Prochlorococcus marinus str. MIT 1214: one gene and its partner. The protein of the gene in region 1 binds, or shares a complex with, the protein of each later gene. Links are inferred from orthologs where the notes say so. Each region holds a gene or a part of one and is shown on either strand. Other genes may lie near its edges.

The links.
Region 2: the proteins of prmC (region 1) and prfA are in contact, whole or in part, in a crystal structure (PDB 2B3T), measured with the Escherichia coli proteins. The link is inferred for Prochlorococcus marinus str. MIT 1214 from one-to-one orthologs.

What each region holds. Positions count from the first base shown.
Region 1 is NZ_CP114777.1:1,728,635-1,735,490, forward strand. What follows is about bases 1,778-4,559. They hold prmC (peptide chain release factor N(5)-glutamine methyltransferase), read left to right. Parts: upstream 1,778-2,648; coding sequence 2,649-3,470; downstream 3,471-4,559. Other genes in these bases: psbM (photosystem II reaction center protein PsbM), read left to right, coding at 1,847-2,005; O5639_RS09510 (acyl-CoA thioesterase), read left to right, coding at 2,142-2,582; O5639_RS09520 (L-threonylcarbamoyladenylate synthase), read left to right, coding at 3,472-4,047; minE (cell division topological specificity factor MinE), read right to left, coding at 4,421-4,559. Also shown: psbB (photosystem II chlorophyll-binding protein CP47), read right to left, coding at 1-1,367; more of minE, read right to left, coding at 4,560-4,768; septum site-determining protein MinD, read right to left, coding at 4,773-5,588; septum site-determining protein MinC, read right to left, coding at 5,761-6,408; O5639_RS09545 (HD domain-containing protein), read right to left, coding at 6,411-6,856. UniProt on the Escherichia coli protein: Methylates the class 1 translation termination release factors RF1/PrfA and RF2/PrfB on the glutamine residue of the universally conserved GGQ motif, i.e. on 'Gln-235' in RF1 and on 'Gln-252' in RF2.
Region 2 is NZ_CP114777.1:1,095,649-1,102,605, reverse strand. Bases 62-2,944 are described here. They hold prfA (peptide chain release factor 1), read left to right. Parts: upstream 62-895; coding sequence 896-1,993; downstream 1,994-2,944. Other genes in these bases: alr (alanine racemase), read left to right, coding at 2,590-2,944; O5639_RS06320 (HNH endonuclease), read right to left, coding at 2,001-2,507; rpmE (50S ribosomal protein L31), read left to right, coding at 600-860; rpsI (30S ribosomal protein S9), read left to right, coding at 155-562; rplM (50S ribosomal protein L13), read left to right, coding at 62-158. In the rest of the region: more of rplM, read left to right, coding at 1-61; more of alr, read left to right, coding at 2,945-3,789; O5639_RS06305 (FkbM family methyltransferase), read right to left, coding at 4,157-5,056; O5639_RS06300 (tetratricopeptide repeat-containing glycosyltransferase family protein), read right to left, coding at 5,420-6,957. UniProt on the Escherichia coli protein: Peptide chain release factor 1 directs the termination of translation in response to the peptide chain termination codons UAG and UAA.

The DNA of each region.
Region 1 (6,856 bases):
CCAAAGCATAAGTGTGCATAGGTGAACCATGCTCTTGGAGAGCTTCTGAATACACCATCTGACTTGTAGCGATCTCTATCAAACTTGAAGGCTTCTCCAAGTTGAGACTTTCTAGCTAGACGTTTTACTATTACTGGATCAGTAAATGTTTGTCCATTTAATTCGCCACCATAAACAGTAGCTGTGACTCCAGTTTGTTCTATGGAGTACTTAGCTTCGGCACGACGGAAAGGAATGTCAGCTTTAACGTTCCCATCTTTGTCTTCAAGAATGACAGGGAAGTTTTCAAAGAAATTTGGAATTCTTCTTACTTCTAAGTCATTACCATCGCTATCAGTAAATGAAATGTGACCTTGCCATCCACTTGGAACTCCATCGCCATTAACCATTGCTCCTACTCTGAAGAGACCTCCTTTCGCAGGACTATTTCCAACATAGTCATAGAAAGCTAGTTGTTCAGGAATAGCTCCATATGCATCAGCTTTTGAGGCACCATCGTTCATTGATTCTTGAACTCTGCGGTTGATTTCAGTTTTGAAATACCCAGAATCCCATTGATATCTAGTAGGACCAAATAACTCAACTGGTGTTGTTGCTGATCCATACCACATGGTTCCAGCGACTACGAAAGATACAAAAAGAACAGCAGCTAGAGCACTTGCAAGAACGCCTTCCAGGCTACCTAGCTTTAAAGCTCTATAAAGCCTTTCTCCAGGTCTATTGGTGATATGGAATATTCCACCAATTATTCCTAAAAGTCCTGCCCCAATGTGATTAGCGACAATTCCTCCAGCATTGAATGGATTAAATCCTTCTGCACCCCAAACTGGAGCAACTTTTTCTACATGACCAGTTAAGCCGTATGGGTCAGAAACCCATATGCCAACGGTTGAGCAATGAAATGCGCCAAACCCAAAGCATGTCAAGCCAGCTAAGAAAAGATGGATACCAAAGATTCTTGGAAGATCTAAAGCTGGTTCTCCAGTGCGGGAATCTTCCCACAATTCAAGGTCCCAGTATGTCCAGTGCCATACAGCAGCGAGCATCAAGAGACCACTGAAAACTATATGAGCTGCAGCAACACCTTCGAAGCTCCAGAAACCGGGGTCAACTCCGGTTGCACCGGTGATATCCCATCCGTTCCAGCTGCCTGTGATTCCAAGGCGGGCCATGAAGGGCATGACATACATGCCTTGGCGCCACATTGGATTAAGTACTGGATCCGAAGGATCAAAAATGGCCAATTCATATAAGGCCATAGAGCCGGCCCAGCCGGCTAACAAAGCAGTATGCATGAGGTGCACGGCCAAGAGGCGGCCAGGGTCGTTAATAACGACTGTGTGCACCCGATACCAGGGCAATCCCATGGGTCAGGTTCGTATAACGAAGCTGCTTAATGCAGCAAGACTCGCATGATCGTAAATGGTATTGCTTGAGTTAATCCACAAGATGTAGAGACCTGAAATGACTTTTGACACTCTTGGATAACATTTGGCTCGTTTTCGGCGGCTTGAATTGGCAAAAATACAGTGGTGCACAAGAAAAAATAAAAAAAAAAAGAAAAAAAAGAATTTTTCAAATTTCAATCGATTTTGTAATTTTTCAGTTTTTTTTATCTAAGCAGTTAAAAAAAAACGAAAATTTATGGATTAAATTCACTTCACATCGATACTTTTATAAATTTTTCAAAACTATTCAAATTCGAATAATTAAAAAAGACGAATTCAATTGATTATTTTTCGGCAAATTACAAAATCTCAGACTCTGTGATTTAAATCTCGGTTTTTCTGCTGAAGGGATATATAGTTTGTTTCAGTAAAATTTGTTCTGAGTAAAAATCTCGGTTATGGAAACCACTAGTTTTGGCTTTGCCGCAAGTCTTTTATTTGTTGGAGTACCAACGATCTTTCTGATTGGTTTATTTGTTTCTACCAGTGAGGGTGAGAAATCAAGCTTTTATTCAGATTCCAGCAAGGGTAGATTGAGTCCTGAGCCTAAAAAGTAATTTAGGACTTTTTCTAATCAAAGATCTCAAGAAATACTTGAGATCTAAATTACTAATGAGGTTTTATCTTAGAAAGGTATTACTTCAAAACTTTTTTATTCAATTAAAGAATTAAGATATTTGGTCATTATTTCTGATGAGCTCAATAAATAATCATTGGAAATTAATAAAAACGGTTCTTCCACAGCACACTGATCATGCTGGTGTTATGTGGCATGGTTCTTATTTGAGCTTTTTAGAAGAGGGTAGAATTGATGCCTTGGATAAAGTTGGACTTTCATATTCAAAATTATCAAAAAATGGTTTTGAAATACCAGTGATTTCAGTCCAACTTAAATATAAAAAATCTTTTATTCATGGAGAAAAAGTTTTTTTAATGAGTCAATTTAAGCTTGAAAATAAAATACGAATTATATGTAAAACTTTATTTTTAAAATCAAATGGTGATGTTGGCGCAGAAGCACAAATTGAACTTGTTGTTGTAAAAAAAATAAATGACTCAATAAAGTTAGTAAGAGAATTACCAGTACAAATTGAAAATATATTATTAATGCTAGAAGAAGGCCCAAAGATTTAAGAAATTGAATAATTTATGATTTTTAAATCCATTACTGGTGAGGCTTTTCTTCAATGGAGAAAAAAAATGATATTAAAAGGCGGAAGGAAAGTTGATTTTGATTGGCTTTTAGATATGGCGGCTGGAGTTTCTTGGGCTGAATTGCAAAGCATTATTTTGAACCCTAAGAATTTTATCTCCTTAGCAATCTCAACTGAAGAATTAGAAGTTATTTGGGAATCTCATTTAAAAGATCAAACCCCACTTCAATATTTGATTTCTAAGTGCCCCTGGAGAGATATTGAGTTAGAGGTTTCAGCAGATGCTCTGATTCCTAGACAAGAAACAGAATTTTTGATTGATTTTGCTTTGAAAAAAGTGACTAATATTGATTTTGGAAGATGGGCTGATCTAGGTACAGGCTCTGGACCTATTGCAATATCTTTGGCTAAATCTCTTCCTGATTGGAACGGACATGCATCTGATATTAGTAAGGAAGCATTAGAAATAGCAAAAAGAAATTTAAAATCTATTGTGCCAAATGCGAATGTGATATTTTCTTTGGGTGATTGGTGGGGACCTTTGAAAAGATGGAGGGGAAGCTTTGATTTGGTTTTAAGTAATCCTCCTTATATACCCTCCAATTTAATTGAAGAGCTAGACCCAGTTGTTAAAAATCATGAGCCACTTATTGCTTTGGATGGCGGAGCGGATGGAATGAATGCTTCTAGGAAAATCATCCTTGGGGCATTAGATGGACTTGCCAAAGGAGGTTGGTTAATTCTTGAACATCATTATGATCAAAGTGAAAGGATAATTAGTTTTATGAAGAATATTGGAATGAAAGACGTTTCTTTTGAAAAAGATTTAAGTGGAATCAAGCGCTATGCAATTTGTCGAAGAAATTGAAATGATCTCCAATCAATTTGGAATTTCTGACTTGGCTTTAAAGTTGAAAAAGGGATCTTTAGCTTTGTTCCCTACTGATACTTTGCCAGCACTTTGTTCATACCAAAAATACTCAAAAAAAATATGGACTATTAAGAAAAGGCCTTTAAGTAAGCCACTTATATTAATGGGAGGTTGCTTGGATGATTTGTTTGAATTTGTTCATCCTTGTGCTGTGGAAGAAGGCTTGAAATTGGCAAAAATCTATTGGCCTGGAGCTTTAACAATGGTTTTGCCAACAATAGGAAATTTTTCTGAGCATTTGAATTGTAATTCTAATTCTGTGGGTTTTAGAGTCCCCGCGCTAAGACTTGCAAGAGATTTGCTTATTAAAACTGGTCCTCTTGCAACTACAAGTGCAAACATTTCTGGAGAAGAACCTGTTAAAGATGCGATAGAAGCTTCGATGAAATTCCCTGGGATTCCAATACTTTCTCCTGTCCCTTGGCCAAAGGCCTCTGGTCTCGCAAGCACAGTTGTTGAATGGAAGGACGGGGAATGGAATTTGTTAAGAGCAGGTTCAGTTGTGGTGAATTAAAAGCAACGAATGATTTATCTTTTTGTAATCGTTTTATTAGTGCAGTCTATTTTTTGGTGGATTTTTCGATTTCCCATAATTGGTTTTGATTGGATGTATCAATTAAAATTTTTCAACCTCTTAGTTATTGCGTTTTTAATTTGGGTTATCTCTGGTGAATCTAGATAGATTTGTCTGATTAGGATTTTTAAAATGCCGGCTAACAGATTTGAACTGATGACCTTCGCTTTACAAAAGCGCTGCTCTACCGCTGAGCTAAGCCGGCAATTTTTCTATATTACCTAAGAAAGTAAACTAAAAGTTAATCCATATTAAAAATTTGTTGAAAATACTTTTAATCTCATAAAACAAATTAATTCCATCTTTCGATTGATTAAGAATTTTGATCTGTGCCTTCAGTTTCTTGAGAATTTTCTTCTGACTGATTCTTAGGCTCTTTCAGTTTAATTTGACCAGTCATAGTTCTTTTTATTGGGAGGTTTGCCACTAATGCAGTCATGCGATCTTCTGTCTCAAGACTTACTGCACCTTCATCGACATCTATCTCTACATACTTTGCTACTACCTCAAGTATTTCTTTTCTCATTTGATCTAAAAGTTCTGTACTGAGATCTGATCGGTCATGAGCCAAAACAAGTTGCAATCTCTCTCTCGCAGTGCTAGCACTAGCCCTCTGTCTACGAAGTAACTTGTTGATAATGTCCCTAAGTGTCATTGCCATTGGTTTAGAAAATTTTTGTTTGCATTAGTCTTCTAAATTTTGCACCAAATCCCGAACTCTCCTCTGCGGGATCAATAAGCGGAATATCTTCTCCTTGTAATCTCTTGGCAATATTTAGATAACATTTAGCTGCTGGGGAATTAAGGCTATTTAAAGTTAGAGGTTCACCTCGGTTTGTACTGACAATTACCTGCTCATCCTCTAGCACAAGACCAAGTAAAGGTAAGGCTAAAATATCAGTAACATCATCGATAGACAACATTTCTTGGTTGGCCATCATCTTTGGCCTAACTCTATTAAGAACTAACTGGACTGGTTTGATAGCATTTGTATTAAGCAAACCAATAACTCTGTCTGCATCTCTTACTGCCGATACCTCAGGATTGGTAACTACTATCGCTTCTTGAGAGGCTGCCATAGCATTCTTAAATCCATCTTCAACACCTGCAGGACAATCAATTAAAACGTAATTGAACTGTTCTTTTAACATCTCAACTATGCGCTTCATATCATCCGGTTTTAACCAATCAAGCATTCTTGGATTCCCCGCAGGCAGTAAAGATAGATTCGATTCTTGCTTGTGCTTCACTAAGGCCTGATCAAGTCTGCATTCCTCCTCAAGAACTTCTTGTGCCGTATAAACAATTCGATTTTCAAGACCTAATAGTAAATCCAAATTTCTCAGACCAAAGTCTGCGTCTAAAACAGCAGTGTTTAAACCCTGTCTTGCCAGTGAAATGCCAAGATTTGCTGTAAGGGTTGTCTTGCCGACACCGCCCTTCCCTGAGCAAATAAGAATGACACGGGTATCTGTCGCCACGGACCTCCTTGGATTCGACAAACTTTAGTTCGATTTTGATGAAGAAAAAAGCTTTATTGCTAGATCGGTTGAATTGGGTTTGCTTTTGAAGACATCTCTTAAGTTTTAAATAGTAATTTCTTCTTGCTTTTCATTTGAAAACCCTATTTAGTTTGACTTCTCGAACTATGTTCTATGTTGTCTCCAGTGGGGAAATTATAATTTCTTCAGAATCTATTCTTGCTTGTTCTGCAATACAAAGTTGAGGTTTCTCCTTAGGCCCTCTAGCAACTTTTTTAGCGATTCTTAGTTGAACAGGTCTAAGTTGAAGTGCGGATATAGTTGCTTTAGAATTGCCTTCACTTCCTGCATGAGCAATTCCAAGAAGTCTACCCCAGATAATTATATTTCCCGCTGCACTAACTTTTGCACCTGGATTAACATCTCCAAGGATTAGTAAATCCCCAGAGCTCTCAAGATACTCTCCTGACCGGACAGTTCCTTGATGAAAGTGAGTTTTTGAAAAAGGTGAATTTTTATCATTAACCTTGAAGGTATTTTTTGAAGAATTTTCAATAGTAAATTGAGATTTAATTCCTAGTGATTGAGAACTTACTATCGTCTTTAAAGATGTTGAGCAAAAACTGATTATTTTACAATTATATTGATCTGCAATTGTTATTATTTCTGATATTTCTGTACATGAAAGGCCGATGTTATTAGCATTGATTTCTATATTGCTTGACTCCAGAATTTTTAATTTGTTTTTTAAACACAATTTCCAATTTAGATATTCACTATCCTCGAGATCGATTATTGTTTTTTGATTATTAAAATACATTTTTAGTTATCTTTAATTTTTAGTTTTTCAATCTCTATTTTTAATTCAATCTCTATTTCTTTTGGATAAATTAACCATGAAGATTGATTAGGCTCTGTTAATCTCTCTACTAATGGTGAAACTTTCTCTAGAGCTTGTAATCTTTCCCCATCCCATAAACGAAGACCATATTTGTAAGGATGATAACTTTTAACTATTTGTTCTCTTAAGCCGCAGGAGATATCTGGCTCAATGCAATATTTTTCTGATAATATTCTGGCTTTTGCTAGGGCTTCTAGTCTTATCTCTAATGACAATGAGGATATGTTTAATGCTTTTAATAAATTTCTATGGATAAAACGTCTGCATAGATTAGATAACTCTTGAGAATTAGAGTCTTGCCATTGATGAATATGGTATCCAGTTACTATGTCATCATTGGATAGAAAACTTTCAAGACTCATTTCTT
Region 2 (6,957 bases), 630 kb from region 1 along the record:
AGAGAATCGTTGAAAAGGCAATTAAAGGAATGTTGCCTCACACAAGGTTAGGCAGGCAATTATTTACTAAACTCAAAGTTTATAAAGGTTCTGAGCATCCTCATTCAGCTCAAGAACCTAGAGTTTTAAATTTAAATTCTGCATCTGTTTCGCAATGACTAGTTCCACAAACAAAGTAGTTTACTGGGGAACTGGTAGACGAAAAACATCAGTAGCAAGAGTAAGATTAACCCCTGGTAAAGGAGAATTAATTATTAATGGTCGCCCTGGTGATCATTATCTGAATTTTAATCCTGCTTATATATCTGCTGTTAGAGCTCCTTTAAAAACTTTAGGATTGAGTGAATCATATGATGTTCTAGTCAATGTATATGGTGGTGGTTTGACAGGGCAGTCTGATGCCATAAAGCAAGGAGCTGCTAGAGCTTTATGTGAGCTATCTCTTGATAATCGTAAGCCTCTAAAAGTTGAGGGTCACCTTAGTCGCGATCCTAGAGCAAAAGAGAGGCGCAAATATGGTCTCAAAAAGGCTCGTAAAGCTCCACAATTCTCAAAGAGATAATTGTATTTTTCCCTTCAAATCTTTCCATTTTTTTATCATGCCTAAATCAGATATACATCCAACTTGGTATCCAGAAGCAAAAGTTATTTGCAATGGAGAAGTAGTAATGACAACAGGTTCTACTCAGCCTGAAATTCAGGTTGATGTTTGGAGTGGAAATCATCCTTTCTTTACAGGTACTCAGAAGATTTTAGATACCGAAGGAAGAGTGGATAGATTTATGAGGAAATATGGGATGGCATCATCTGACTCAAGCGATGAAAAAGATAAATCAATAAATGAAAAAAAAGAAAGTTGATAGCTGTTGATCTAGATTTTTAGGGAATAAAAAGAATGGATTCTTCAACCCTAATAAAACGATTAGAAACAGCTAAAAGTAGTTTTCAAAACTTAGAGTTGCAACTAGCTGATCCAGATGTTGCCTCAGATCCTAAACAGTTAGAGAAAATTGCTCGAGAAAGATCTCGTTTAGAGCCATTGGTTAATGATTATGGCAAACTCCAATTAATTGAAAAAGAGTGTCTAGAAGCTAAAGGTTTAGTCAAAGAAAGTAGAGATGATAAAGAGATGGAACTTTTGGCTAGAGAAGAACTTCAAAATCTAGAAATTTCAAAAAATGAACTAATTCAAAGGCTAACTTTGGCTCTTTTACCCAAAGATCCAAGAGATGAAAGAAGTGTGATGCTTGAAATAAGAGCTGGTGCAGGAGGAAATGAAGCTTGTTTATGGGCTGGTGATTTAGCCAGAATGTATGAGAGGTATGGGCAAAAACTAGGTTGGAACGTACAACCCATAAGTTCAACAGAAGCTGATATGGGTGGTTTTCGTGAAATGATTATCTCAGTCAAAGGAGACTCTGTTTATAGCCAATTAAAATTTGAAGCAGGTGTTCATAGAGTTCAAAGAGTTCCTTCAACTGAATCTCAAGGACGAGTGCATACTTCTACTGCAACTGTTGCTGTAATGCCAGAAGCAGATCCAGTTGAAGTAAAAATAGAACCTACTGACTTAGAAATTAGTACGGCAAGATCGGGCGGTGCTGGTGGGCAAAATGTAAACAAAGTAGAAACAGCGATTGATTTATTTCATAAGCCCTCAGGTATAAGAGTTTTTTGTACGCAGGAACGTTCTCAATTACAAAATAGAGAAAGAGCAATGGAGATTTTAAGAGCTAAATTATTAGAATTAGAAATAGCAGAAGCTAATGCTAAGGAGAGATCCGCGAGATTATCTCAGGTTGGTACAGGTGATAGAAGTGAAAAGATACGGACTTATAACTACAAAGACAATCGAACCACTGATCATAGATTAGGAATTAATTTTCCCCTTGAACAAGTTCTGGCAGGTCAATTGGAAGATGTTATTGGTGCATGTATTGCCGAAGAACAAAAAAGACAAATGGAAGAAATTAGTAATCAATCTGAAGATTAAAAGAAACTTAAGCTACCCACCCAATTACATATTTACTCCATTCTTTATGACGACCAGAATGAATTTGTTTTGTTGTTTCAAAACTCATGTTATTTAAGGGCTTATAAGGCTTTGTTTTTAATGGCATCTTTGCTTCTTCGGGAGTTCTATTCCCTTTCATTACGTTGCATTGAAGGCATGCAGTAATCACATTCTCCCAATTATCGGCCCCACCTCTACTCCTGGGTAAAACATGATCAATTGAAAGTTTTTTATTTTTTTGACCACAATATTGACAACAATTATTATCTCTTTGAAATATGTTTTTTCTTGAAAGGGGTATATCACGATATGGAACTCTAATGAATTGTCTTAATCGAATCACAGTAGGAGCTTTGACATCTTGTCTAATATTGTGAGCAGGATCCTCTTCAAGACTTTCAGCCTTGCCTTTGAGCATTAAAACAGTCGCACGACGCCATGAAGTGATGTTCAATGGCTCATAGGACGCATTCAAAACAAGAACTTGACCCATGCAAGTTAGCTATTTAAGCGGCATGCTAGTGCTATTACAGCCTTAATGCAGTTTTCCTTATTACATTCATTGCCAGCAGCGTATGTCAAAGATTAAGAGAAGTGAAAGATCTTTCACTTTTGTTGGGACAACCGAAAATGTGATGAACCCCGATCCGCGTAGTCGTGCATGGGTTGAGGTCGATCCGAAAGCTATTGAAAATAATGCAAGAGTCTTGAAAAATTTTATTGGCGAAAATTGTTTGCTAATGGCAGTTGTAAAAGCTGATGGATATGGACATGGTGCAGAGACTGTTGCAAAGGCTGCTTTGATTGGAGGCGCTGATAGCCTTGGAGTAGCAACTTTAGAAGAGGGAATACAATTAAGAAATTCGGGCTTGAAGTGTCAGATATTAATTCTTGGGAATCTAATTAATGCAGAAGAGCTTTACTCTGCCTTCTTCTGGGATCTTATCCCTACGATTAGTGGAATTCGTGAGGCGATAATTTGCAATAACATAGCCGAAAATAAGAATAAAAAATATATTATTCACTTAAAAGTTGACACTGGTATGACGAGACTTGGCTGCAATTGCAATGAGGTAAAAGAATTGATTTCTAGAATTGATTTTTTAAAAAATATATCCTTAAAAGGCATATATAGTCATTTGGCAATTGCTGATGAAGATCTTGAAAATAATGCTCAACTTGGTTTTACACAGATTCAATTAACAAGATTTGAAAAAGTTTTAAAGGATTTGGGGGCAAGAAATAAGCTTTTATGCAGACACCTAGCCAATTCTGCGGGAACACTTTCAGATAGTCGTCTTCATTTTGATATGGTTCGAGTAGGACTGAGCTTGTATGGTTATTTTCCTGTTAATGATTTTGATTCTGATTTAAAATTTCATCCAGCTTTGAAAGTTAAGGCTCGAGTTACTTTGGTTAGGGAGGTTGCAAAAGGGACAGGAGTTGGGTACGGACATTTTTTTAAAACTCAAAGAAAAAGCAAGCTTGCAGTAGTTGCTATTGGCTATGCAGACGGTGTAAGTCGAAATCTTTCTGGGAAAATATCAGCCTCAATAGATGGTGTTTTAGTGCCTCAAGTAGGTGCAATTGCTATGGATCAAATGGTTTTTGACATAACAGATAAACCAGATATTAGAACAGGTCAAGTGTTAACGCTTCTTGGAACTGATGGTGAAGTGTGCATTTCACCTCAGAATTGGTGTGAGTTCTCTGGATCTATTCCATGGGAAGTTCTTTGCAGTTTCAGAAATCGACTTCCTAGAGTTGTCACTTAAAATTTGTAGAGGATCACAATTCCATGCTTTTGAGCTTTGACTTGATAAGGTACTTTCAATGGAGAGGTGGCTGAGTGGTTGAAAGCGGCTCCCTGCTAAGGAGTTACAGGAGGTAACTTCTGTCGAGGGTTCGAATCCCTCCCTCTCCGTTTTCTTTTGTATTCAGGTGTTGCCAATAACTGCCAAAATCGCTGAGATCTACTGATAACACTAGAAAAAGTTCTGCCACTGATTGCCAGCGATTGCCACAGTTTTGAAAAGTTTGTTGTGAGGAGTGTTGTGAGGGGATTAAAAGTTGTTGTGAGGAGAGATTCCAGTTGTACAAATAGATCTGAGAGATTTTGTTGTGAGGAAGGTTTTTTATGCTTTAAATATTTTTTTTAATTTTCATTGGAAATCTAAATTTATTTTCCTCGCCTAATTTGTATATTTGATGTTTTGTATTTGAGCCATATATAGCCAGAGTATCTTGAATCCCTTGAATAAAGCCATAACCTTTTTCTTCACAAAAACTTGTAAAACCTATCCACTCCTCTGGAGTTAAGTTGAAAGATTCAAAGTGAATGATTTTAGGTTTAATATCTTCAAGTGAATTAATGATTTGAAAATCATATCCTTCAGCATCAATTTGAAGTACGTCAATTTCTTCAAAATTATATTTTTTTAAGAGTTTTTGTAGAGGTACGATATCAACTTTTAGTGTCGTCATATATTTATCGATATCTGAATAATTGATACCTAATCTAGATGCCACTCTTTGAGCTACTTGACTCTTGATCAAAGAAAACACTCCATTCGGTGGTTTCCCAACCTTTTTCTCATACTCTTCCCAATAATCTTGCTTTAAAATATGAAATTCTAGATTTTCACCCTGGTTCCCTATCGCCACATGCTCGATATGTAATTCACCTTTGAAAGTAGAATAGTTTTTTAATAATGCTTCTCGGTAATGCTTTTGAGGCTCAATTAATAAAAGCTTTTTACCATGTCTTAGATTTTGTTTATATACAGGATCGACACTTTTCCCATCATTGGCTCCAATTTGTACAATGTTTAACTTCCTAGAAATAGCCAAAGTATCCATAATTAAATCTAACTTATTCGGTTCAAACGTTTTGTAGGAGTCTTGCTTTAGTACTCGATAATAATTATCTAGTATATTTTCTTGGATTCCCGTGACCTCGGAAATTGTTTTTGCCGTTGTTTTATTATTGATTAATTGAACTAAACGAATTATTTCTAATAGACCTACTTCCCTACTTATCATGCTCACTTCAGATTTTCAATTTCAATAAATCTCAGACTACACCATCTAGTTCTTCTAGTACTAAAAAATTTCATTTGAGCCTTGAATTTTTGAAAAGTTTGTTGTGAGGAGTGTTGTGAGGAGATTTGGATTCTTCAAAAAAGTTCTGCCATCGGTTGCCACCGCTTGCCATGTTCGCCTACTACGAATACCTCCCTCTCCGTTCTTAATTGATTCGGGCGTGTTCGTATAAGTTCAGAAAACAGAAATAACTCAGTAGCAGTAAGGGATTAGAAGAATAAAGAGTTCGCACCTGTTCGTAGTGTGCCACAGATTCCGAGTTCTGTGTGGGGGGAATGGAAATTACTGAAGGGAAGGGAGATCTCAGGTATATCTTTCTTTTTCGGGTGCTGCGTGGGGGGAAGATTTTGAAGGGTTGAACTCCTCTGTAATAGCGCTTGATACTCTCTCCATAACCTCTTGCCAATTATGTCGTTCTTTTTGTCGGAATAACCTCATGGACGGATACCAGAATGTACTTGAGCCTTCCAGTCCCCAAGTCCAAAAGGGTATATCTCTTAATAGCAACCAAACTTTTTTTCCCATTCCTCCAGCTAAATGAGCAACTGAAGTATCACAAGTAATAATCAAATCACAATTTTCAATGATGGCAGCATTTTCAAGAAAATCCCAAGTGGAATCGATTTGTGGTTGGCAATTAACAAAATTATTTTTAAATGAACAATTATCTAATTGTTCTGAACCGAACCCTTTTTGTAAAGAAAGCAGTCTTATCTCATGCTTATCAGAGATTATTGAAAAAGTTTCTAAGGGAATTGATCTTCCTTGATAAGTCTTTTCTGTATCTGGAGCTCCTTGCCAATTAATACCAATAATTGGTCTTTTCTCTTGAGCGAATATTGTTTTCCATTTCTTATTTAATTCTTTTTTTGAATGAATATATGGTTTAGTAACTATTGGATTCTTTGGACTTACTTTTAGAATTCTAGGCAATGATAAAAGTGGGATCCATTGACCTGTAGTCACACTATTAATCTCCTGTGGACTTAATGGATTTGATTCAATATTTGATACTTGGATTAATGAATGTAGTTTTTCTAGAGTACAAAAAGAAATCTCAAAACCTTTATTTCTTAGATATGGAATGTATCTCATATATTGAAAAGTATCGCCTAAGCCTTGTTCACTAACGACTAAGATTTTCTCTCCTTTTTGTAATGTTTTATTCGTAATTCGTTTCAGGTTTGAATTGCCGTGAAGTGACGAAGGTTTTTCTTTTTTAAATCTAAACTCATAATTTTCTAGCCCAAACTTGTAATCACTTTTTAAAAGCTCTAAATAGGAAAGATTGGAATATGCATCTGCGTAATCAGGTTTAAGTTCAATTGCTTTGCGATAGGACTTTTCTGATTCTTGTAATTGTCCAAGATCTAAAAATATGTTTCCCAGATTGGTATATGCTATTGCGAAGTCAGGTTTAAGTTCAATAGCTTTGCTAGTTGATATTTCTGCTTCTTGTAAGTTGCCAAGATTTTTTAATATGATTCCTAGATTAGAATATGCGTCTGCGTAATCAGGTTTAAGTTCAATAGCTTTGCGAGTTGATATTTCTGCTTCTTGTAAGTTGCCAAGATTTTTTAATATGATTCCTAGATTGGAATATGCGTCTGCGTAATCAGGTTTAAGTTCAATAGCTTTGCGAGTTGATGTTTCTGCTTCTTTTAAGTGTCCAAGATCTTTCAAGATGCTTCCATAATTAGAAAAAACTCTGTGATCATTAAAACCTTGATTTATACAATACTGATAATATTTTGTTGCTTCTTTAATATTTCCTTTTAGATGAAACTGAATTGCTTTATTTATTATTTTTTCTTTAGAAGATTTAGAAGTAGCATGAGTAT